One region of the Caulobacter sp. RL271 genome, then DNA from elsewhere that is predicted to be linked to it. Evidence: predicted binding sites of a transcription regulator. Region 1 holds the regulator's gene; each other region holds the start of a gene.
The links. The regulator LexA, encoded in region 1, represses DNA repair genes until DNA is damaged. The targets are predictions, from matches to a motif close to ATGTTCNCNANNTGTTCT.

Region 1 (7,763 bases):
GGAGCCGCCTGGGCCATGGGCAAGGACGACGGCCAGATAACCCGTGACGAGGTGATCGCTCACCTGACACAGCTCTGCGCCGCCACCGACCTGCCGGTGAACGCCGACTTCGAGGCCGGTTTCGCCGACACGCCCGAAGGGGTCGGAGAGAGCGTCGCTCTGGCTATCCAGGCCGGCGTCGCTGGGCTGTCGATCGAGGACTGGTCGGGCTCGGCGCTCTACGACCTGCCGACCGCCGTGGCGCGGCTCAAGGCGGCTCGCGCGGCGATCGACGCCTCGGGCCAGGACGTGATCCTGGTCGGGCGCACCGAGGGCTATCTACGCGGCGTCCGCGACCTGGCGCCGACCCTGGAGCGTCTGAAGGCCTATGCCGAGGCCGGAGCGGACTGCCTCTATGCGCCGGCGGTGACTGATGACGATGAGATCCGCGCCATCGTTCAGGCCGTAGCGCCCAACCCGGTCAACGTCCTGTTCTGGGGATCCGAGATGTCGGTGCAGAGCCTGGGCGCGCTGGGCGTTCGCCGGGTCAGCACCGGGGCCTCCCTGGCCGCTGCGGCTTGGTCCGGCTTCGATGTCGTCGCCAAGCGGTTGGCGGAGGAGGGGCGTCTGTAACCGCCTCTACTTGAAGACGACGCTATAGCTTGGGTTTCGCGAGGAACTCGCGCTTCGGAGCCCGGTCGAGCGATATTCGATGGTGAGGGTGATGGACCGGCCGGCAGTCGGCTGGCCGTCTTTGGCGACGCTGTCCACCACGACGTCCGGCAGCAGCCGCTTGGCGGAATCGTCGAAGCCTCGGCCCGCTGGCGTGACTGACAGCAGTTCGCAATTCTCGAGCCGGGTCTTGTCGTTGACCAGGCAGCGGGCCTGGACGTCTCCGGCCACGCCCATTCGCTGAGCCTGATCAGGATAGTAGGCGCTGAATGGCCAGCGTCTCGCGTGACGGAGTTCGACGTCCTGTGGCGTCAGTGGCGCGGCCGTTGCGATCTGCGCCATGACCAGCCAAGCGACAATCATGGCATATCTCTCACACGAAAAAGGCCAGCCTCTGAGGGGCTGACCTTCTTAAATCACAGATTGAGTATATTCGCCTAGTGGTAGCGGCGGATCAGACCCACCAGCTTGCCCTGCACCTCGACCTGATCGGGGCCGAAGATGCGGGTCTCGTACTTGGGGTTGGCCGCTTCCAGGGCGATCGAGCCGCCCTTCTTGCGCAGGCGCTTCAGGGTGGCTTCCTCGCCGACCAGGGCGACGACGATCTCGCCCGAGGTGGCGGTGTCGCCCTTCTTGATGATCACGTAGTCGCCGTCGAGGATGCCGGCCTCGATCATCGAGTCGCCCTGCACCTCGAGGACGTAGTGCTCGCCGTTGCCCAGCATGGCCTCGGGCACCGGAAGGCGCTCGCGCTCGTGCTGGATGGCGTCGATCGGCGTGCCGGCGGCGATGCGGCCCAGGATCGGCAGTTCGCGGCTATCGTTGGCCGGAGCCGCCGATGGCGCCGGGGCGGGCGGCGCGCCGCCGCCTTCGAACACCTGCGGCCGGAAGGCGCCGCGCCCCTTGGGCGGGGCGGCCGTCGTGGCCTGTTGCGGCAGCTTCACCACCTCCAGCGCCCGGGCCCGGTGCGCCAGGCGGCGGATGAAGCCACGTTCTTCCAGCGCCGTGATCAGCCGGTGGATGCCCGACTTGGACGCCAGATCCAGGGCTTCCTTCATCTCGTCGAAGGACGGGGAGACGCCGGTCTCCTTGATACGCTCGTGGATGAACATCAGCAGTTCGTGCTGCTTGCGGGTGAGCATGTCGACCTCGGCTGGAGCGCGGAACAAACCGCAAACCTTGCGAATGTTCTCTAGGCGTTCCGCGTCAAAGTCAAGTCGGGGCGCGACCCTCGTGAAAAGCTTTGCAAAATCAAAGCCTAGGCGGCCGAATAGAGTAAATGTCGCCCAGAATCAAAAGCTTAACGAAAGCTTTCAGGCGCGCTTGCGGGCGACGATGATGTCCTGGTCCTGCAAGGGCTGGCGACGCCAGACGCCGAGGGCTTGGTTCAGCACGTCGAGGCCCAAATCGTCGTACTGGACCAGGATCGGCTCGAGGTCGTAGCCGATCACCGACTCCGGCAGCTCCGGCGTGGCGGTCCAGCAGCCGTCCAGACGATGGACCATGTCAAAGGCGATCTGGCCGTTGCCGGTGTTGGCGCGGGCCTCGTCGTCGATCAGGTACCAGGAGACGATGCTGGTCCCGCCGGGCTTCAGCACGCGGGCGATCTCACGGGCGAACTGGGCCTGGTCGGCGGCCAGCAGGTGGGTGAACACCGAGCCCAGCCAGACATAGTCGAAACTGGCGTCCGGATAGGGGAAGACGTAGGCGCTGGCGGGCTGCGAGCCGGCCGGGTTGTAGCGGTCGCTATGCATGTCGGCGTGCACGAACGCGAATCGCGGATCGCCCACGGCGATGTTGGCCCTGCACCAGTCGATGGCCTGGGCCATGACGTCGAAGCCAGCGTAGCGGCCGGACTCGTCCAGATAGTCGACCAGCGGCGCGGCGGCGCGGCCGATGCCGCAGCCAACGTCGAGAATGGCGTGGTGCGGTTGCAGGCCGGCCTCGATGAACAGACGCTTGAACTCCTGGCCCACGCGGACGTAGTCGGCGTCGGCGGCGCCGACCAGGTGCCAGAGTTCCTGCGGCGCGGCGACGGCGTCCGCATCGGCGGCGGGAGGCGGGGGCGCGATCGCTGGAGGCGCGGCGGGCAGCAGCGCGCGGCGAAGGCGGCCCAGCACCGGACGCAGGGGCGCGGGCGTGGCGCTGCGCAGCGCCGCCAAGAGTGAGCTGTCCCGCATCCGATTCCCCTTCAATCCGAAGTTGAGCGGACCCTAACGACGGTTGTGGCCTCAGCCAACCGTCGGGGCGGGCAGCTTGCGGAACGTACGGTCCAGCCGCAGGCCGTGGCCGGTCCATGAGAACAGAATCCGCTCGGCGCGGCCGACCAGGTTCTCGGCGGGGATAAAGCCCATGCCTAGCTCCGGCGGCAGGGCCACGTCGCGCGCCACGTCCCAGGCGCAGGAGGCGTAGCCCTTCGGTGTCGAGCCGGGGTTGAAGCGGCTGTCGGCCGAGTTGTCGCGATTGTCGCCCATCACGAAATAGCAGCCGGCGGGCACGGTATAGACGCCGGTATTGGCCGCCGGGGTGTCGGCGCCGAAGCTGTTGGTGGCGTAGGTTCGGCCATTGGGCAGGGTTTCGCGCAGATGGCGAACCGGGATGGGATAGTCGCCCGGCGAACCCTCGGCGTCGACGCCGGTCAGCGTCTGGCGGACCGGTGCGCCGTTGATCCGCAGAACGCCGCCCATCATCTGGATGCGATCGCCGGGCAGTCCGATGACACGCTTGATCACGTCGGTGCGGCCGTCGCCGGGCTTCTTGAAGACGACGATGTCGCCGCGCACAGGCGCCTTGTCCATCAGGCGGCCGTGGCCGATCGGCGGGCTGAGCGGGATCGAGTGCCGGCTCCAGCCGTAGGGATATTTCGAGACCAGGATGTAGTCGCCGACCATCAGGGTCGGCTCCATCGACTCCGAGGGGATCGTGAAGGGCTGGCTGAACACCGTGCGCGGGACCAGCGCCACCACCAGCACGAGGGCGACGGTCTTGAGGGTTTCAATCAGGCCCTCGGCCCAGCGCGGCTTGGTCATGCGATCCTCTCCCTTGGCTCACGCCGAGGTTAGGTCGCCGAGCTTGGCCAAATCGTGGCGTTAGCCGATCAGGACCTTCGTGGCCGCCGTTACGTCGGCGTGGCGCATCAGGCTCTCGCCCACCAGCATGGCCTTGGCGCCGGTCGCCTCCATGCGCACGACGTCGTCGTGGGTGAAGACGCCGCTTTCGGTGACCAGGAGCGCATCCTTGGGCGCCTGAGCGGCCAAACGCTCGGTGACGGCCAGATCGACGACGAAGCTCTTCAGGTCGCGATTGTTGATGCCCACGAGGTCCGAGCCCAGGGCGCCGGCGCGGGCCATCTCGGCCTCGTCGTGGACCTCGACCAGGGCGTCCATGCCCAGGCGGCGGGCCTCAGACATCAGCTCGGCCGCCAGACCATTGTCGATCATGGCCAGGATGACCAGGATGGCGTCGGCGCCCAGGGCGCGGCTCTCGGCGACCTGCCAGGGATCGACCAGGAAGTCCTTGCGGATGCAGGGCAGGGCGGTCGCCGCGCGGGCGGCGACCAGGTATTCGTCGGCGCCCTGAAAGCTGGGGCCGTCGGTCAGCACCGACAGGCACGCCGCGCCGCCCAGTTCATAGGCGCGCGCCAGGACCGGCGGATCGAAGTCCTCACGGATGAGCCCCTTCGACGGCGAGGCCTTCTTGATCTCGGCGATCAGCGAGAGCTTGCCCGGCGCGTGGTTGGCTTCCAGCGCGGCCTTGAAACCGCGCGGGGTCGAGGCGGCCTTCGCGGCGGCGTCGACATCGGCTTGCGAGCGCGCGGCCTTGCGACCGGCGACGTCCTCGCGCTTGTAGGCGGCGATTTTCGCGAGGATGTCGGTCACGCAGTTACTTCCGTGTTCGTGGTGGCCACGAGGCCGGCGAGGGCGGCCTTGGCGCGGCCTTCGTCGATGACGTCGGCGGCCAGTTCGATGCCCTCGACCAGGGTCTCGACCTTGTCGGCCACCAGGAAGGCGGCGGCGGCGTTCAGCAGCACGATGTCGCGATAGGGACCCGTCTCGCCGTCGAACAGACGGGTCAGGGCGGCGGCGTTGAACGCGGGATCACCGCCGGTGATGTCCGACAGCGCCGCGCGCGGCAGGCCGACGGCCTCGGGCGTGATCGTGAACAGGTGCATGCGACCGTCACGCCATTCGGCGACCTCGGTCTCGCCCGTGGTGGTCAGCTCGTCCAGGCCCGAGCCGTGCACCGACCAGGCGCGCTCGGCGCCCAGAGCGCCCAGGGCCTTGGCGATCGGCTCGACGAAGCGTGGAGCCGAGACGCCCACCACCTGCCGCTTGGCGCCGGCCGGATTGGTCAGCGGGCCCAACAGGTTGAAGATCGTCCGGAAGCCCAGCTGCTGGCGGATCGGCGAGACGTGCTTCATCGCGCCGTGATGGGTCTGGGCGAACAGGAAGCAGATGCCGGCCTCGTCCAGGGCCCGCCGCTGCTGCTCGCGGGTGGCGTCGATATTGACGCCCAGGGCGGTCAGGACGTCGGCGGTGCCGGACTTGGAGGTGATGGCGCGGTTGCCGTGCTTGGCGACCTTGAGACCCCCGCCGGCGGCGACGAAGCCGACCGCGGTGGAGATGTTCAGGGTGTGCAGGCCATCGCCGCCGGTGCCGCAGACGTCGATGACCTCGTACGGATGCTCCAGCTGGACGGCGGCGCGGCGCATGGCGCGGGCGCACGCGGCGATTTCGCCAACCGTCTCGCCGCGCAGGCGCATGGCGGTGACGGCGGCGGCCACTTGGGCCGGGGTCGGCTCGCCGCGCAGGCAGGCAGCGAAGAACACCTCGGCGTCCTCGTCGCCCAGGGTCTGGCCGTCGGCCAGCTTGGCCAGCAGCGGCTTGAAAGCGTCGGACATGATGCGGCCCGCCCTAGACCCAGACCGCCGCGTCGCGCTCGACGCCGGCCAGGTCCATGAAGTTGGCCAACATCTGGTGGCCGCCCTCGGTGGCGATCGATTCCGGGTGGAACTGGACGCCGAACACCGGGCGGGTCTTGTGCTGCACGCCCATGATCTCGCCGTCGTCGGTCCAGGCGGTGACCTCCAGCTCGGGCGGCAGGTCCTCGCGGCGGACGGCCAGCGAGTGGTAGCGCGTGGCGGTGAAGGGGTTGGGCAGGCCCTTGAAGATGCCCTTGTCGTTGTGGCGAACCTTGCTGACCTTGCCGTGCATCACGGCCTTGGCGCGGATCACCTCGCCGCCGTACGCCTGCCCAATGGCCTGGTGGCCCAGGCACACGCCCAGGATCGGCAGGTTCTCGGGCGCGGCGCGCAGCAGCGGCAGGCAGATGCCGGCCTGATCAGGGGCCTTGGGGCCCGGCGACAACAGGACGGCGGCCGGCGCCAGGCCCAGGGCCTCCTGCACCGTCAGGGCGTCGTTGCGGTAGACGACCGTCTCGGCCCCAAGCTCGTTCAGGTAGTGGACGAGGTTGTAGGTGAAGCTGTCGTAGTTATCGATGACGAGGATCATGACGCCGCCTTTCGAAGTGCGGTTCTAGCCTGCGCGGGCCCTTTGTGTAGCGGCATTTTCGCGCGTGGCCTTCAGTTACGGTTACAGCGGACGCGGTGTGGAGCATCATATGGGGATGGACCCGCGTGATTCCGCCCTGGACCCCGTCGCCGTCGCCTATGTCCGCGCCTTGCTGCGGCAGAAGACGCGCGGACAGAAGATGGCGCCGGTGCTGGCCGCCGCGGCCTTCGCCGCGCTCTGCGCGATCAGCTTCGCCACGGTGATGGTGCTGGCGCCGCCGACGGTCACCCAGCACCTCCCGGACGACCGGCTAGGCGGTCCGTAGGAGCGGAAGAGGCAGCCCTAAGGCTCAGCTGAATCGCCAGGCTTCCTCGGCCGCGCGCTTGAGGGCGCGGGACTTGTGCAGGGTCTCGTCGTACTCGGCGTCCGGATCGCTGTCGGCGACGATGCCGCCGCCGGCCTGGACGTACATCATGCCGTCCTTGACCAGCGCCGTACGCAGCACGATGCAGGTGTCGACCGAGCCGTCCGCGCCGAAATAGCCCACGGCGCCGGCGTAGCCGATGCCGCGTTTTTCGACTTCCAGCTCGTCGATGATCTCCATGGCCCGCACCTTGGGCGCGCCCGACAGCGTGCCGGCGGGCAGGGCCGCCATCAGCACGTCGACCGGATCGACGCCGTCGGGCGCATTGCCCTCGACGTTCGAGACGATGTGCATCACGTGGCTGTAGCGCTCGATCTTGAAGCTCTCGGTCACGCGGACGTTCGGGCCTTTGGAGCGCTCCACCGGCGCGTTCTTGCCCTGATGATTGAGCATGGCCACGCGGCCAACGTCGTTGCGGCCCAGGTCCAGCAGCATCAGGTGCTCGGCGCGCTCCTTGGGATCGGCCAGCAGCTCGGCTTCCAGCGTCGCATCCTGCTCGGGCGTAGCGCCGCGCGGACGGGTGCCGGCGATCGGCCGGATGGTGATCTTGCCATCGCGCAGGCGGACCAGGATCTCGGGGCTGGAGCCGACCAGGTTGAAGCCGTCCAGGTTCAGGAAGAACAGGAACGGCGACGGGTTGGTCCGGCGCAGCGAGCGGTATAGGGCGAACGGCGGCAGGTCGAAGGGGGCGCGGAAACGGTGGCTGGCTACGACCTGGAAGATATCGCCGGCGGCGATGTAGTCCTTGGCCTTGGCGACGACCTGGTGGTAATCGGCGCGGCTGACCGGGGTGGTGAATTCCATCGGATCCCGGGCCGGGCGCGGCGCGTCGTGGCCCATCGGGCGGCGCAGGTCGGCCATCACCGTCTCGATCCGCGAACGGGCGGCGGCGTAGGCGTCGTGGGCCGACACCCCGGCCTTGGGACGCACGGCCGTGGTCAGGATGATCTCCTGGGCGATGGCGTCGAAGATCGCGACGATCTGCGGCCGGGTCATGATCCCGTCCGGCAGGCCCAGGGTGTCCTCGTTGATGTCGGGCAGGCGCTCGACCAGGCGAACCAGGTCGTAGCCCAGGGCCCCGAACACGCCGGCAGCCATGGGCGGCAGGCCCTTGGGCAGCTCCATGCGCGACCGCGCCACCAGATCGCGCAGGCTGTCCAGCGCGCCGCCCGGCTGAG
Region 2 (7,763 bases), 230 kb from region 1:
AGCGGACGATTGGGGTGGCTTGCCTTCGCGATGCGATACGCTTCTTTTGATGGGCGTGAGACCAGACATCATCCGACTCGGGACGTCCCGAAACGATGCGGACGCTATCGCCGACCTGCACACGCGCAGTCGCCAGAGCGCCTATCGCGGCCTCTATGGCGACGCCTATCTCGACCACGATCTGTTCGACGTCTCCCGCGCCACATGGCGGACCCGGTTCGAGCATTTCGATCCGGCCCATGACCTGATCCTGGCGGCGATGGACGGCGGCGCCCCGATCGGCTTGGCATACGCCTCGTTCCGGCTGAATCCGAGGATCGGCGCCCTGCTCGACAACCTGCACGTCGCGCCCGAGCGCAAGGGCGGCGGCCTGGGAACGCGGCTGCTGGCCGAAACGGCGCGGTGGCTGGTCGACGAACACGCCGGCGCGCCGTTGCATCTGGAGGTCTATGCGCCGAACGCTGCGGCGCTGGCGTTCTACGAACGCTTGGGCGGCGTCGAGACGACGCGGTACGCCGAAGAGGTTCCAGGCGGTCGCGTGGTCGAGGTGGCGCGATATCGCTGGACGAACCCCGCCGACCTGATCCGCTAGCGCCATTTCCATAAGAAAGCGGCGAGCGCCCGTCCCCGGATCGCTCGCCGCTCGCCCCTGTGGAGGCTCTCCGTCATTGGCTCGAGGCCGCCGTACGGGCTGCTCCACTGTTCCCACCGATCCGAGCTCCGAAGAGAAGCAGACCGGTTCCGTCTAAGGCCGAGGCGCGGATCAGACTGTGAAGATCCGCACACTCGGAAAAATGATGATTTCTAGAACGGAATTTCGTCGTCCAGGTCGGCCGAGAAGCTCTCGCGGGGGCCGCTGGGCTGGCTGCGCTGGCCGCCGCCGAAGCTGGAGCCGCCGCCGCCCGAATAGCCGCCGCCGTATTCGTCACCGCCACCCGAGGAGGCGCCAGCGTTGTCGCTGCGACCGCCCAGCATGGTCAGTTCGCCGCGGAACTTCTGCAGCACGATCTCGGTCGAGTACTTCTCGACGCCCGTGTTGTCGGTCCACTTGCGGGTCTGGATCGCGCCCTCGATGTAGACGGTCGAGCCCTTGCGCAGGTACTGCTCGGCGACCTTCACCAGGTTGTCGTTGAAGATCACGACACGGTGCCACTCGGTCTTTTCCTTGCGCTCGCCGCTGTTGCGGTCGCGCCAGGTCTCGGACGTGGCGAGGCGGAGATTGGCGACGCGGTCGCCCGAACCCAGGCTGCGGATCTCGGGATCGGCCCCGAGATTGCCCACCAGAATGACCTTGTTGACGCTGCCAGCCATCGCTCGCCCTTGCTCTCGCCCGGCGACCCTCGCGCCGGAATCTGAGAGCGGACGTTAACGAGAGGCTAACGCGGGCGCAAGTTTTGTTCTCTTAACGTTCTTGTGGACGGGAAAGAGGGCTGTGGACGGACGATGCGCCCTTCCCTCCGACCTCAAGCGCTACTGGGACGGCTCGCGGCGGATGGCGCCCGGCACGGCCAGACGGCCGTCGCCCGTGCGGACCAGCGACATGAAGCGCGGGCCCTCATAGGTCTGGCCGACATAGATCCCTTCCTTCTCGAGGAAGATGAACGAGCCCTGGTAGGCGCCGACCATGCCCAGACTGTTGGACTGACCCATGCGGACGAAGCGGATGCGCACGCCCTCGAGCGTGGCGGCGCATTCCTCCATCTGCGGCACGTTTCGGGCCACCGGATTGAAACGCAGCGTACCGTCCTTGTTGGTCGCGACCTGGAAGCAGACCCCCTGCTCGAAAGGCGCCTTGGTCTGCTTCTCGCACCCCGTGAGCGCGAGGCTGGAAACGGCCAGGACGGCGGCGGCGGCGAGGACGGTCTGCTTCATGGATTACACTTATAAAACCTATCCCGCGTTCGGGATAGAGCAGTTGGAGCCTTGGTCGAACGCGGTGTGGAAGCTGCGGTTGTCGGCCGAGATTTCGACACGGCCCGGCACCAGGCGCAGCGTCTCATCGCCCCAGCGGCCGTAGGTGGCGCCACCGGTCTTCTCGCAGCGGCCGTTGAACAGCTGCTGGGCGCAGGCGTTCAGGGTGATCTCGCCGGGCAGGCGCCGCCACTCGTTGCCGGCGTAGCGCCAGCAGGCCGCCAGCGGCGCGCTGGCCGAGGCGCCGGTCGGCGTCGAGGGCGCGGCCGGGTTCGACGGCGCGGCGGCCGCCGGCGCGCTGACGGTCGGCGCCGGCGGCAACGGCGTCAGCACGGTGCCGGCCTGGTCGGCGGCGGCCAAGGCGCCCGTCTCGTCGACGCCGACGTCCAGGGCGCCGGTCGCCACGCCGTTCTTCTTGGCGCATTCGGCCAGGGTGATCTCGCCGACGAAGGCGCCGCCCACGAAGCAGCGCAGCGGGCGCGCCGGATCCAGCTTGGTGTCGTCGTCGCGTCCGGTCTCGACGATGAGCCCGGCGCGCGAGGCCGGCGGCTCCTCGGTCGGCTTCTTGTCGTGACCCGACATCACGGCCACGGCGATGCCCAGCCCCGCCAGCAGCGCCAGCGCCGCGCCGCCGCCCAGGATGACCCGTCGATCTTTCAGAAAGTCCATGACCCCTGGCTACGACGCGCCGATGACGCTTTCAAGCTTGGCCGGCCAGAAAGAGGGTCAGCCGCCGCCGGTCAGGCGGTTGAGCGCCGCCTGATAATTGGAGATCTGGTTCGTCAGATACGCCGGCACCGTGCCGCCGGTCTTGCCCGAGGTCTTCCCGGTGTCGCTCTTCACACCCAGGGCCGCATCGGAGATCTCGCGATAGGCCGTGCGGATCTGCGACAACGCCCGGGTGATCACCACATTGGCGTTCTTGCGTCCCGCGTCGGTGGTCAGGTCCAGCTCCGGCGGCAGCTGCAGGCCGTAGACCGGGCCGTTGCCATCGGCCGAGACGGTCTTGCCGCCGTCGGTCTTGGTTGCGCGCACGACGCCGCCCGCCAGCCCCAGCGAGGTCAGGACGTCGGTGCCGCCCTTGCCGGCCACGATCTCGATCGTCGAGGTGTTGGAGGCGGGACTGATCTTCAGCACCCGGCTGTCGCCGCTGGAGCCGATCTCGACCTTGGCGCGGAAGCCCGAGGCCCGCTTGATCTTGTCGGCCAGGGTCTCGAGCGTGTCGTTGGCCTCGATCTTGATCGTGGTCAGGGCGCCGCGCTCACGGGTGCGGATCTGGAAGGTGTCGCCAGCCCGGGCCGCGGTCGCCGAGGTGATGCGGTCAGACTGGGTGTAGTCCATGGTCCCGGCGGGCAGGCCGAACAGGTCCAGGGCCGAGGCCCCCGACGAGGCGACCGCCACCGAGGTCGGGGTGGCGTAGCCGTCCTTGCCGGTCAGGCGCTGGCTCCAGTCGACGGCGCCGGTGCCGACATTGACCTGGGCGACATAACCGTCCTTGTTCCCGACCGTCGTCTGGCCGTCCAGGTTCGCGCCCGCCGAGCCGACCAGCCAGGCGGTGCCGTTCTTGACGTCGAAGCCGGTGACCGTGTCGTCGCCCGTGCCGCCATAGTAGGTCAAGGCGTCGGCGCTGTTGTTGGAGATGTCCAGCGACATGCGGCCGACGAAGGCGTCCATGCCGCCGGACGGCGCGGTCGTGGCGCCGTTGATCGACATCAGGTTGTTGGCCGTGTAGCCGCCGACATAGAGCTGGCCGCCGTCGATCTTCAGCCCCACCAGGTCGCCGCCCTTCAGCGAGCCCAGGTCGCGCGTGGCGCCGGCGGTGGCCGTGGCGGTCTTGGTGTAGGTGACCGGAACGCTCTGATAGGCGCCGTACTGGTCCAGCTGGGTGACGTTCTCGGTCACCACGCTGGTCGCCACGTCGAAGCTGCGCAGCATCGCCTCGCCGTTCTCCTTGGAGCCGACGATGACCTGCGAGCCGTTGACCACGATGTCCGAGACGGAATCGTTCTCGGTCGTGCCGAACTTCTGGGTGAACAGCGCCTTGGGCTGGCCGTTGGCGTCGGTGGCGAAGGCCGACAGATAGGCGTCCCAGCCGCCGCTGGGGTCGGTCCCGGTCGATCCCGGCAGGTCAGACTTGCTGCGGCCGCCGACATAGAGGACGCCGTCCGCGCCGAAGGCCAGGGCCGTGGCCTCGTCGTCCTGCAGGCCGCCGCGGCGCACCGTCCACTGCTCGTCGCCCATGGCGTCGTAGCGGGTGACGAAGCTGTCGCTCGTGGTCGCCGTGTCGCCGCTGTTGATCGGGCCGTTGACCGCGCCGGCCAGGCGCCCGGTGACTGAGCCCGCCACGGCGACGCCGCCGTCGTCGGCCACGGCCAGGGACAGGCCGCTGGCCTCGTCGGTCGCGCCCAGGGTGCGGGCGTACAGCAGGTGGCCGGCGCTGTCGTATTTCAGCAGCGCGACGTCGCTCTGGCCCTTGATGACCTGGCCGTCGAGGTCGGTCTTGCCGTCCACCGCGGTGTCGACGTCGGCCAGCATGTAGATCGAGCCGTCCGCCCCGGTGACAGACTTGCGCACGCCCGAGATCGTGCCTTGCAGGGTCTCGGTGAAGACCTTGCCGCCCGGCGCGCCCGCGCCCGCCCCGCCGCCCGTTCCAGCGGTGCTGTACTTGGTCAGGGTCGTCTCGTAGACGGCGTCGTCGGTGGTGGTGTCCTTGTCCGGATCGGGATTGCCGGCCTTGGTCGTCACATAGACAGCCGGCGCCGTGGTCGGGGCGCTGAAGGTCAGCTGCTCGACGGAGTCGCCGTTGATCTTGAGCGCGAAGTCGTCGCCGGTCGCCGGCAGCGTCACCGGCTTGCCGGCGACCTGAACCGTGCGCTCCTCGCCGGTCGTGCGCTGCAGCGAGATGGTCGTCCGGAAACCGGCGTCCTTCAGCTTGTTGTTCATGTAGCTGACGACGTTGGACATGGTCCGGGGCGTCGAGCCCATCTCGGACAGGTCCATGGCCACGTTGCTGCTGACCCCGAAGCTCTTCACCGCGACGTTGAATGAAACCGAGCCCTGGAACTGGGGCACCTCGTCGTCCATCTGGCCGCTGTAGATAGTGTCCGTGGTGTAGGTGTAGGTCGCCTTGGGTACACCCACGGTGCTCTTGTCCGTGGTCATGACCGCGCCCGTGGTCAGTCGCGCCTGGTCCAGCGACAGGTTCTGGACATAGCCGCTAATCTCGCCCAGCCCCTTCATCAGCGCTGTCTGCAGGCGCGACACCTCGCCGTCGGTGACGCCCTTCTCGCCGGCGCGGGTCGCCAGCGCTGACAGGGTGTTCAGGGCCTGGTAGGTCGCGAACAGCTTCTTGTAGTCGCCGCTGGCGCCCTTCAGCGTCGTGGCGCTGGCCGCCTCGTCGACGAACTTGCGGCCGTTCAGCGCCGAGCGGACCAGGTCGCTGGCCGGGGGCGTCGAGCCGCTCAGCCACGGCGCGGTGGGCACCACGGCCTTCGCGCCGGAAGAGGTGTTCGTTCCAGACGCGGCGGCCCCCGTCACGCCCGCGCGGGCCTGATAGTAGCTGAGCAGAATGCTGGAATCGAACGAGATCACGGCCTGTCCTGACGGGGACTCGGAGTCCCCCGCTGGTATCCTTGCCAGTCCGCCGCTGACGTCCTGTTAAGAATTGACGTTAAGCCGCGATAAGGTTTGCGTCCGAAAGCGCCCGGCGCGCGTCCTCGCGCAGCTCGGTCCATTCCGAAGCCAGGATGCCCAGCAGCACGACGTCGCGCGGCTGGCCGTCCTTCAGGACGTGGCCGCGCAGATAACCCTCGCGGCGGAATCCGGCGGACGACTGGGCCTTCAGGGCCGCGTCGTTGTCGGCCATGACCTCTGCGAACACCTTGTGCAGGCCCAGCTCGCCGAAGGCGCGGTCCAGGCCCAGCACCTGGGCGGCGCGTCCGACGCCCCTGCCCCGCGCCTCGGCCGTGCCCAGGAACCAGTTCCAGCTGGCGCGGCGGTGGTGGCTGTTGAGCCCGGTCAGCGTGAGCAGCCCCATGGGCGCATCGCCGCGGACGATCATCCAGCCGCGCATGTCGGGATCGGTCCGCAAGGCCTTGAACCACGCGGCGTGAGCCTCGCGGCTGGGCAGGTCGGCGTCCGACATCCAGCGGTCGACCTCGGGCTCCGAACGCCACTGAAAGAGGACCCCTTCGTCTTCGTCCCGCAAGTCGCGCAACTCGATCATGGCCGTCGCCGAATCCCCAACCCAACTGGGAGGAGCTTAGCCCCACGACGTCGCCTGACCTAGAGCGCGCTCTAGCGCTAGGAGCCCTTGAACAGGGACAGGATGATTTGCGGCGCGCCATTGGCGATCGACAGGGCTTGAGCGCCCAGTTGCTGCTTCACCTGCAGGGCCTGCAGGCGGGCGCTTTCCTTGGCCAGGTCGGCGTCGACCAGGTTGCCGACGCCGGTCTCCAAAACGTCGTTGAGCTTGCCCACGAAGTTGCTGTGGGCGTCGATCTGCTTGGCCTGGGTGCCGATGTTGCCGACGGCCTGGTTGACCGCGCTCATCGTGGAGTCGAGGCGCGTCAGCACCGCCGAGGCATTGGCCGGCGTCAGGATGTCGTCGGTGGCCGACAGGGTGTTGATCGTGCCGCCCAGCGACAGGTTCTGGAGGCTGAGCGTGATGGCCTGGGCCGCGTCGGCGTCGGCCAGGAAAGTCATGTCGGCCGCTTGGCTGCCGTCCAGCAGATTGGCGCCGTCGAACACCGCGCTGTTGATCACCTGCTGCAGGTTCTTCAGCAGCCCCTGGAAGTCGCTGTTCAGCGACACCAGCGACGTCGTGGTCAGCGAGGTGTCCTTGGCGGCCACCACCTTCTCGCGCATCAGCTTCAGCAGGTCCGAGACCGACTCGCCGGCGGCCAGGGCCACGTCGGCGATCGAGGTCGCGCGGTCCAGGCTCATCTTGACCGCGCCGAGCGCGCTCATGTCGGCGCGCTGCTCCTGGGCGATCGACCAGACGGCCGCGTTGTCCTTGGCGGTGGAGATCGACTCGCCCGTGTTGATGCGGGTCTGGACCGCCTGCATCTGATCGTTGGTGCGATTCAGGTTCTGCAGCGCGATCAGCGCGGGCTGGTTCGTATTGACGCTCAGCGTCATGCGCGGCCTCCGATCGGCGATTTTGCCGTTGGTTGCGACCGCGCGCGATTCGGCGTGCGATCCGTTCGCCGCCGAAATTGAGGTCAGAAGGTAAGATTATGGTTAACGCTTATAAACCATGTCTGTTTACGGGTGCGGCTCGCCGTCGCACCCGCCCTTCCGCCGATATGTAGCCCTCAGGCCTGGCCGTCGAAGACGTCGCCGGACGTGTAGCTGGTCGCCTCGCGCAGCTTCAGGACCTGCTCGCGCGGGTACTGATTCAGCGTCTCGCCGGTGCGGCGGTCGACCGTCTTGTAGATGTAGTCGCCCGTACCGTCGTCCTGCTCGATCACCAGACGCAGGTCGCCCGGTTGGGGACTGTCGTCGACCGGCTGAGCGACCTCGGCCTCATGGACCGGTTGCGGCGCGGCGACTTGCGCGCCCTCGCCGGAAACGGTTTGCGCGCCCTCGGACAGGTCCGGGGCGTTCGAAGATGCGACGAAGTCTCTGATCGCCGACAAAGCGGCTTTTGGTTCCATTTTTCAATTACCGGCGCTTATGGGCCGGCCCTCCTCTTGCGTTAAGTTCTCCGTACTCTCCCTCAAGGAAAGGCGGAGGCGGGCCACGCGGACCCGCCTCCTCCCGTTCCTTAGCGGAACAGGCTCAGGATCGACGAGGTCGACTGGTTCGCGATCGACAGCGCCTGCACGCCCAGCTGCTGCTTGGTTTGCAGC
Region 3 (7,763 bases), 1.1 Mb from region 1:
GACGACGACGCGGCCCAACGCGGGATCCTGCCCCGGCGCGAACAGAGCGACGAAGGCAGCCTCCGACGTCCGCGCGTCCGGCTCGACCAGGAACACCCACTGGCGCAGGCGGAGCGGGACCCGGTCCAGCGGCAGCGCCCGCAGGTGCATCAGTTCGCTCAACGTCACTCGAAGCGGGTGGTCCCGGCCGCCGTCCATCTCGTCTTGCCTGCGTTCCTGAGCCCTGCGATGCCGGGTCATCGGGTCGCGCCCAAATGTTACCGGTCACATAGACTTATCCGAGGGCGATCTTCCGTTCAATGCCGATGGCCTCGAGAAAATCGGCGTCGTGGCTGACCACCAGCAATGCGCCATCATAGCCGGACAGCGCCGCCTCGACGGCCTCGATCGAGGCGATGTCCAAATGGTTGGTCGGCTCGTCCAGGATCAGCAGCTGCGGCGGCGCGGCCGCGCTCAGCACGCAGGCCAGGGCCGCCCGCAGGCGCTCGCCGCCGCTCAGCGTCCCGGCCAACTGGTGGGCGGCGGTGTTGCGGAACAGGAAGCGCGCCAAGGCCGCATGGGCGTCGTTCTGGCTGGCGGCCGGGTTCAGCCTGCGGAAGTTCTCCAGGATGGTCTCGCCATCGTTCAACAGCCCCGCCCGCTGGTCCAGCAGAGCGACGGGAACCGACAGCTTGACCACACCCGCCAAGGGCGCGAGGTCACCGGTCGCCAGCCGGATCAGCGTCGTCTTGCCCGTCCCATTCGGACCCGAGACCGCCACGCGCTCGGGCCCCGCGATGCGGAACGACAAGCCTTTGATCACCGGCGCCTCATCTGGCCAGGCGAAGGCGACATCGTCGAAGCTCAACACCGTCCGCCCCTCGGGCAGGCCGGACGACGGCAGATCAAACCCCAGGGTCCGGACCCGCTCGACGCGGGCGTCGGCGCTGACCTTGGCCTGGGCCGCCTCGGCCACCAGCTTGTCGGCCAGCCGCCCCTCGCGCGCACCGCTGTTCTCGGCCCGCTCGGCCATCATGCCCAGGACGATCTTGGGCGTTCCGCCCCTGTCGGCGAACTTGCGGCCGGCCGCGTCGCGGCGATCCTTGCGCTCGCGAGCGACCTGGGCCTCGCGGGCGACGCGGCGGACCGCCTGCTCGGCGTGGTCCAGGCCGCGCTGCGCGGCCTCAGCTTCCTCGGCCCGGCGCGCGGCATAGAGGTCCCAGCCGCCACCGTACGACCGCGCGCCCAGCGATGAGAGCTCGACGATACGGTCCATGCCGCGCAGCAGGCTTCGATCGTGGCTGACCACCACCGCCCCGCCGCGCCAACGAGCCAGCACCCTGGCCACGATCCCTCGCGCCTCGGCGTCCAGGTTGTTGGTCGGCTCGTCCAGCAGCAGCACGTCGGGCCGAGCGACCAGCAGACGCGCCAGCCCCGCCCGCGTCGCCTGGCCGCCCGACAGCGCCGCCGCCGGCCGCTCGGGTTCGAGACCCGGCAAGCCGACATCGGCCAGGGCCTGGTCCAGCCGCGCCGGCAGGTCCCAGTCGGCGTCGGAGAGGTCGGTCTCATCGCCCTCCCCGCGCTCGATGCGCGACAGGCGATCCCAACCCCCGCCGACACCCAGCAGGTCGACTAGCCGCGCGCCCTCCGAAACGTCGGGCGTCTGATCCAGGGTCGCGACCGTCCCGGTCCGGGTGATGGTCCCGGCTAAAGGGGCACGCGCGCCGGCGATCAGCGCCAGCAAGGTGCTCTTGCCCGCGCCGTTGCGCCCGACGAGACCGATGCGTTCGGCCCCGATGACGAGGTTCAGGTTTTCGAAGAGAGGCCGGCCGTCAGGGGTGGCGGCGGAAACGGAATCCAGGGTGACGAAGGACATGCGAACCCACGGTCAGGGAAACGGGAAGGACGAAACGGTCTTCCGTCTTGCTGATCATGAGTGCCTCCATCGGATGGGAAGGCGGGTTTTAAGCGCGCGCGTCGAACGCGGCAAGCTTGGCCGGCGCTAGGTCGGCGACATCGCGTGCAGCACCCAGACCAACGACCCGACTCCACCGCAGAACACCAGGGTGTCGATCACGATCGAGCGCGGCTTGGGCGCCTTCAAGGCGTCGAACGCCTGCTGCTTGGCGCCCTGCTTGGCGCTTTCGGGGTCCTTCTTGGCCACGACCGTTCTTTCCCGGTGTCAAGGTCGAGCTTCTGCCCGATCGTGGCGCTTAGATCATGCGTGGACTGAAGAACCCGCTTCCAAACAGGGTTTAGGAAGTCCGAATAATGAAGCCGGAACAATACGCCGCCCGGTCAGAAGCAGCCGCGCTCGCGCAGGGTCGGCGGCGGCTTGCCTGTCGAAGCCAGGTTTCGCTCGCTGAAGCCGGGCGTGCGGCCGCGCCGGTAGTCGCGACAATGCTGGCCGCGCGCCGCGTCCTTGTCGTAGGTCGACGCCGTCTTCGGGGCAGGCGGGTGCTCCTGCCACTTCGTCTCGTCGATCGGCCCCACGAAGCCGGGCGAAGGGCGCTTGTCTCGAGTCCCACCGCCCCAGGCCCCATAGCACCGCTCCTTCTCGTCCGGCGTCATGTGCTCGCTACTCAGGCCCTTGCACGCCCGATAGTACCGCCCCCATCCCCATTCAGGCACGCCTTCGGTGATGCGCCAGCTGTCGATCGTCTTTCGGTCGATGCGCCAGGCGGGATCGATCGCGGGCGAGGTCGGCTCGCCGGGCGCGGGCTGGACCGCTCCGGCTTCCCCGGACGCTGTCGAGGCCGGTTCGGGCGAAGCCGTGGGAGACGGCCGCGAGGCGGCGGCTTTCGGAGCGGCCTGGCGGCGCTCGGGCGTTCGCGAACGTTCCGGTGGCGTCAGATCCAGCAGCAGCACTGGCGTTTCTTCGACCGACGGCGGCTGTTCCTCGATCAGCACCAGCGCGCCAAGGATCAGGCCATTGGCCAGCACCCCACCCGACACGGCGAGCCATCGCCTGGTCCACGCGCCCAGCCTCATCCACGCCACCTCTGGTTAAGCTGAAAAGGGAGGACGCGCGCGAATGGCGCCGCTTTCGAGGCCGTCGAATGACCAAGCGGCGCCCTATCCAAGGCGCCGCTGCTGACACTGGCTGTCAGCAGAACCGCGCCCCACACGCGCGACATTTGTTCGCATCTTGTTCTTGTGTTAATTCGCCGCTTGAGCCCTACATATAGCCGCTGCGCTGCCACCATTCTGGCGGCCCAACGTTCCGGAAAACATGGCTGAGCAACTGAACTTCATCCGCGTTCGCGGCGCCCGTGAGCACAATCTCAAGGACGTCAGCGTCGACATCCCGCGTGGCGAGCTGGTCGTGCTGACCGGCCTGTCGGGCTCGGGCAAGTCGTCGCTGGCCTTCGACACGATCTACGCCGAGGGCCAGCGCCGTTACGTGGAAAGCCTGTCGGCCTATGCCCGTCAGTTCCTGGAGCTGATGAGCAAGCCCGACGTCGACCTGATCGAGGGGCTGTCGCCCGCGATCTCGATCGAGCAGAAGACGACGTCGCGCAACCCGCGCTCGACCGTCGGCACGGTGACCGAGATCCACGACTACATGCGCCTGCTGTGGGCGCGGGTCGGGGTTCCCTACTCGCCCGCCACCGGCCTGCCGATCGAGAGCCAGACCATCAGCCAGATGGTCGACAAGATCACCGCCCTCCCGGAAGGCACGCGTCTCTATCTGCTGGCCCCCGTCGTTCGCGATCGCAAGGGCGAGTACAAGAAGGAGATCGCCGAGTGGCAGAAGGCCGGCTTCCAGCGGCTGAAGATCGACGGCGAATACTACCCGATCGAGGATGCTCCGGCGCTCGACAAGAAGTTCAAGCACGACATCGACGTGGTCGTGGACCGCGTGGTGACCAAGCCCGAGATGGAGCAGCGCCTGGCTGACTCCATCGAGCAGGCCCTGCGCCTGGCCGACGGCCTGGCCGTGGCCGAGTTCGCCAATATCGAAGAGGGCGAGAAGGAGCCGAAGCGCATCCTGTTCTCGGAACGCTTCGCCTGCCCGGTCAGCGGCTTCACCATCGCCGAGATCGAGCCGCGCCTGTTCTCGTTCAACAATCCGGCGGGCGCCTGCCCGGTCTGCGACGGCCTGGGCGCCAAGCTGGCCTTCGACGCCGACCTGGTCATCCCCGACAAGGACAAGAGCCTGCACAAGGGTGCGGTCGCGCCTTGGGCGAAAGGACCTTCTCCGCTCTATACCCAGACCCTGCAGGCCCTGGCGCGCCACTACGGCTTCTCGATGGACGAGCCCTGGTACAAGCTGTCGCCGGACGCCCGCGAGGTGGTGCTGCAAGGCTCCAAGGGAACCAAGATCAAGTTCACCTACGACGACAACGCGCGGAAGTACGAGGTCGAGAAGCCCTTCGAGGGCGTGCTGCCGAACCTGGAGCGCCGCTGGCGTGAGACGGACTCATCGTGGGTCCGTGAGGAGCTCGGCCGCTACCAGTCCGACACCCCGTGCGAGACCTGCCACGGCAAGCGCCTGAAGCCAGAAGCCCTGGCCGTCAAGATCGACGCCATGGACATCGCCGAGGTCTCGATGCTGGCCATCCGTCCGGCGCGCGACTGGTTCGCCGGCCTGGAAGGCAAGCTGACCGACAAGCAGATGGAGATCGCCCGGCGGATCCTGAAGGAGATCAACGATCGCCTTCGGTTCCTGGTCGATGTCGGCCTGGACTATCTGAACCTGTCGCGCGGCTCGGGCACCCTGTCGGGCGGCGAGAGCCAGCGGATCCGCCTGGCCAGCCAGATCGGCTCGGGCCTGACGGGCGTGCTCTACGTGCTGGACGAGCCGTCGATCGGCCTGCACCAGCGCGACAACACCCGCCTGCTGACCTCGCTGCAGGGCCTGCGGGACCTGGGCAATTCGGTGCTGGTCGTCGAGCACGACGAGGAGGCCATCCTCACCGCCGACTATGTGATCGACATGGGTCCGGCCGCCGGCGTGCATGGCGGCCAGATCATCGCCGAGGGCAAGCCCCAGGAGATCATGGACAACCCCGCAAGCATCACCGGCCAGTACCTGACCGGCGCGCGCGAGATCGAAGTGCCCGAACAGCGCCGGCCGATCAGCAAGAAGAAGGTGCTGCGCGTCGTCGGTGCCACCGGCAACAACCTGAAGAACGTCACGGCCGAAATCCCGGTCGGGACCTTCACCTGCATCACCGGCGTGTCGGGCGGCGGCAAGTCGACCTTCACGATCGAGACCCTGTACAAGGCCGCCGCGCGCCGCCTGAACAACGCCAGCGACGCCCCCGCCCCGCACGAGCGGATCGAGGGGCTGGAGCAGTTCGACAAGGTCATCGACATCGACCAGTCGCCGATCGGCCGCACCCCGCGCTCGAACCCGGCGACCTACACCGGCGCCTTCGGTCCGATCCGCGACTGGTTCGCCGGCCTGCCGGAGAGCAAGGCGCGCGGCTACGGTCCGGGTCGCTTCAGCTTCAACGTCAAGGGCGGCCGCTGCGAGGCCTGCCAGGGCGACGGCGTCATCAAGATCGAGATGCACTTCCTGCCCGACGTCTACGTCACCTGCGATATCTGCAAGGGCAAGCGCTACAACCGCGAGACCCTGGACGTGCTGTTCAAGGGCAAGACGATCGCCGACGTCCTGGACATGACCGTCGAGGAGGCCGCCGACTTCTTCAAGGCCGTGCCGCCGATCCGCGACAAGATGGAGACCCTCAAGCGCGTGGGCCTCAGCTACATCAAGGTCGGCCAGCAGGCCACGACCCTGTCGGGCGGCGAGGCCCAGCGGGTGAAGCTCTCTAAGGAGCTGTCGCGCCGGGCCACCGGCCGGACGCTGTACATCCTGGACGAGCCGACCACCGGCCTGCACTTCGAGGACACCAAGAAGCTGCTCGAGGTGCTGCACGAGCTGGCCGACCAGGGCAACACCGTGGTGGTCATCGAGCATAACCTGGACGTGGTGAAGACCGCCGACTGGCTGATCGACTTCGGTCCCGAAGGTGGCGACGGCGGCGGCCAGCTCGTCGCCACCGGCTCGCCGCAGGACGTGGCCAAGGTCGAGGCCAGCTGGACCGGCCGCTACCTGAAAGAGCTGCTGGACCGCCACGAGGAACGCCGCAAGGCGCGGGTGGCGGAACTGAAGAAAGCCAAGCGCGCCTGACTGTCTGGCGCCTTGCTGAAATGAAAAACGCCCCGGAGATTGCTCTCCGGGGCGTTCGTCTTTCCAGTCGGCTCGCCCTACCAGCCGCCGTTGCCCTCGGCGCTGGCCTCGCTCTCGCGCAGGGTTTTGTAGATGGTCGGCGCGGGGGCGAAGATGATCAGCGTCGTCAGCACCGACATCAGGCCCGAGAACATTGTCTGGGCGATGCCCATCGGCGTGAAGAACGCCTTCAGCGAGCTGCTGTCGGCCTGCATCAGCTTCCCCGCGGCGCCGATGTCGCCGGAAATGAGGGTGGCGACCGCCGAGATGATCGTGAACAGCAGCAGGAAGACGATCACGCACATGACGACGGCCAGGAAATAGGCGCCTAGCAGCCGCCAGAACTGGCCCTTGGTCAGCGGCATCGAGCGGAAGAACACCACCTTGCCGGCGTCGAAGGTCGCCGCCGAGGACAGGGACAACCGGATCGCCAGATAGACGACACCGCCCAGCGTGCCGACGAAGGCCAGCAGCGCCAGCAGCGCGCCGACCGCGTCCTTCATGATGGCGAAGAATTCGGTCAGCACGCTGCCGATCAGGAAAGCGCCGAACAGGGTCGCATTGAACAGCAGCCACACCGCGGCCTGGCGCAGCTCGTCGCCGCCGAGACGCAGTCGCAGCAGCCCACCCTCGTGGGGGCGGAGGATCAGGCGGTTCACGCCGGCGAAGGTCACCGCGTTCACCAGCGCCAGATATGGCACGGAGAGCATGGTGACCGGCACGATCTTGGCGAACGCGGCCGCCATTTCATTGGGGTCCGGCTCGCTTCCGGCCGACTGCATGTAGGTCGACAACCCGTTCAGCTCGTCGCCGAAGAAGTGGATCATCACCACGCTGTAGGCGATGGACACCACCGTCATGATCAGCGCCCAGAGGGCTACCGTCTTCAGGTTCTCCCGCACGAGGCGGAAGCCGGAGAAGGCCGCGTCGGAGGGCGAGAACTTGGACATGGCGGGCTCGGGAAAAGGCGATCGGGCGGATGCCGAACAAGCCGTAGCCCTAACAAGGTTCGCGCCGCTTCGACAGTGTCGAAGGCGGCTTTTTCGTCCGGGGTTGCGGCAAGCGCGATGGCGCCTCTAACATCCGTTTGAAAGGCGGCCGCCAGCGTCGCCGCGACCGGGAGGATGCGATGAAGCTCTATGGCGAGGCCATGCCCGCGCCCAATCCGCGCCGCGTGCGGATCTTCCTGGCCGAGAAGGGCCTGGAGGTTCCCGAAATCCCGATCGGTCTGCGCCAGGGCGGCCACCGGTCGCCCGAGCACCTGGCGCGCAACAGCCTGGGCCAAGTGCCGGTTCTGGAACTGGACGACGGGACGAGCATCAGCGAGACGGTCGCCATCTGTCGCTATTTCGAGGCCCTGCACCCCGATCCACCGCTGTTCGGCGTCTCGGCGCTGGAACAGGCCCAGGTCGAGATGTGGACGCGCCGGATCGAGTTCCGGGTGATGGTCCCGGTCGGCATGTTCTGGCGTCACGCTCATCCGCTGACCGCGCGGCTTCTGAAACAGAACGTCGAATTCGGCGAGTCGAACCGCGAGGTGGTCGACAAGGCCCAGGCCTGGCTGGACCGCGAACTGGCGGATGGTCGCCCCTATCTGACGGGC

Region 2: ssb (single-stranded DNA-binding protein) is a predicted target of LexA. The motif match lies at 1,395-1,412, and genes of this name have one in related genera.
Region 3: uvrA (excinuclease ABC subunit UvrA) is a predicted target of LexA. The motif match lies at 3,117-3,134, and genes of this name have one in related genera.

What each region holds. Positions count from the first base shown of each region.
Region 1 covers NZ_CP096040.1:2,962,714-2,970,476, reverse strand. The annotation lists gene MZV50_RS13990 (isocitrate lyase/PEP mutase family protein) at 1-612, shown strand, start outside; gene MZV50_RS13985 (energy transducer TonB) at 619-1,014, opposite strand; gene lexA (transcriptional repressor LexA) at 1,089-1,793, opposite strand; gene MZV50_RS13975 (class I SAM-dependent methyltransferase) at 1,965-2,831, opposite strand; gene lepB (signal peptidase I) at 2,883-3,680, opposite strand; gene trpC (indole-3-glycerol phosphate synthase TrpC) at 3,741-4,529, opposite strand; gene trpD (anthranilate phosphoribosyltransferase) at 4,526-5,551, opposite strand; gene MZV50_RS13955 (anthranilate synthase component II) at 5,565-6,161, opposite strand; gene MZV50_RS13950 (hypothetical protein) at 6,277-6,486, shown strand; gene trpE (anthranilate synthase component I) at 6,511-7,763, opposite strand, start outside.
Region 2 covers NZ_CP096040.1:2,730,296-2,738,058, reverse strand. The annotation lists gene MZV50_RS12990 (GNAT family N-acetyltransferase) at 50-592, shown strand; gene ssb (single-stranded DNA-binding protein) at 805-1,311, opposite strand; gene MZV50_RS12980 (hypothetical protein) at 1,471-1,872, opposite strand; gene MZV50_RS12975 (hypothetical protein) at 1,891-2,580, opposite strand; gene MZV50_RS12970 (hypothetical protein) at 2,638-5,502, opposite strand; gene pseH (UDP-4-amino-4,6-dideoxy-N-acetyl-beta-L-altrosamine N-acetyltransferase) at 5,582-6,136, opposite strand; gene MZV50_RS12960 (flagellin N-terminal helical domain-containing protein) at 6,214-7,050, opposite strand; gene MZV50_RS12955 (hypothetical protein) at 7,227-7,550, opposite strand; gene MZV50_RS12950 (flagellin) at 7,679-7,763, opposite strand, start outside.
Region 3 covers NZ_CP096040.1:4,092,362-4,100,124, forward strand. The annotation lists gene MZV50_RS19135 (DUF3422 domain-containing protein) at 1-240, opposite strand, end outside; gene MZV50_RS19140 (ABC-F family ATP-binding cassette domain-containing protein) at 275-1,855, opposite strand; gene MZV50_RS19145 (hypothetical protein) at 1,812-1,925, opposite strand; gene MZV50_RS19150 (hypothetical protein) at 1,982-2,143, opposite strand; gene MZV50_RS19155 (hypothetical protein) at 2,278-2,970, opposite strand; gene uvrA (excinuclease ABC subunit UvrA) at 3,212-6,121, shown strand; gene MZV50_RS19165 (hypothetical protein) at 6,199-7,110, opposite strand; gene MZV50_RS19170 (glutathione S-transferase family protein) at 7,290-7,763, shown strand, end outside.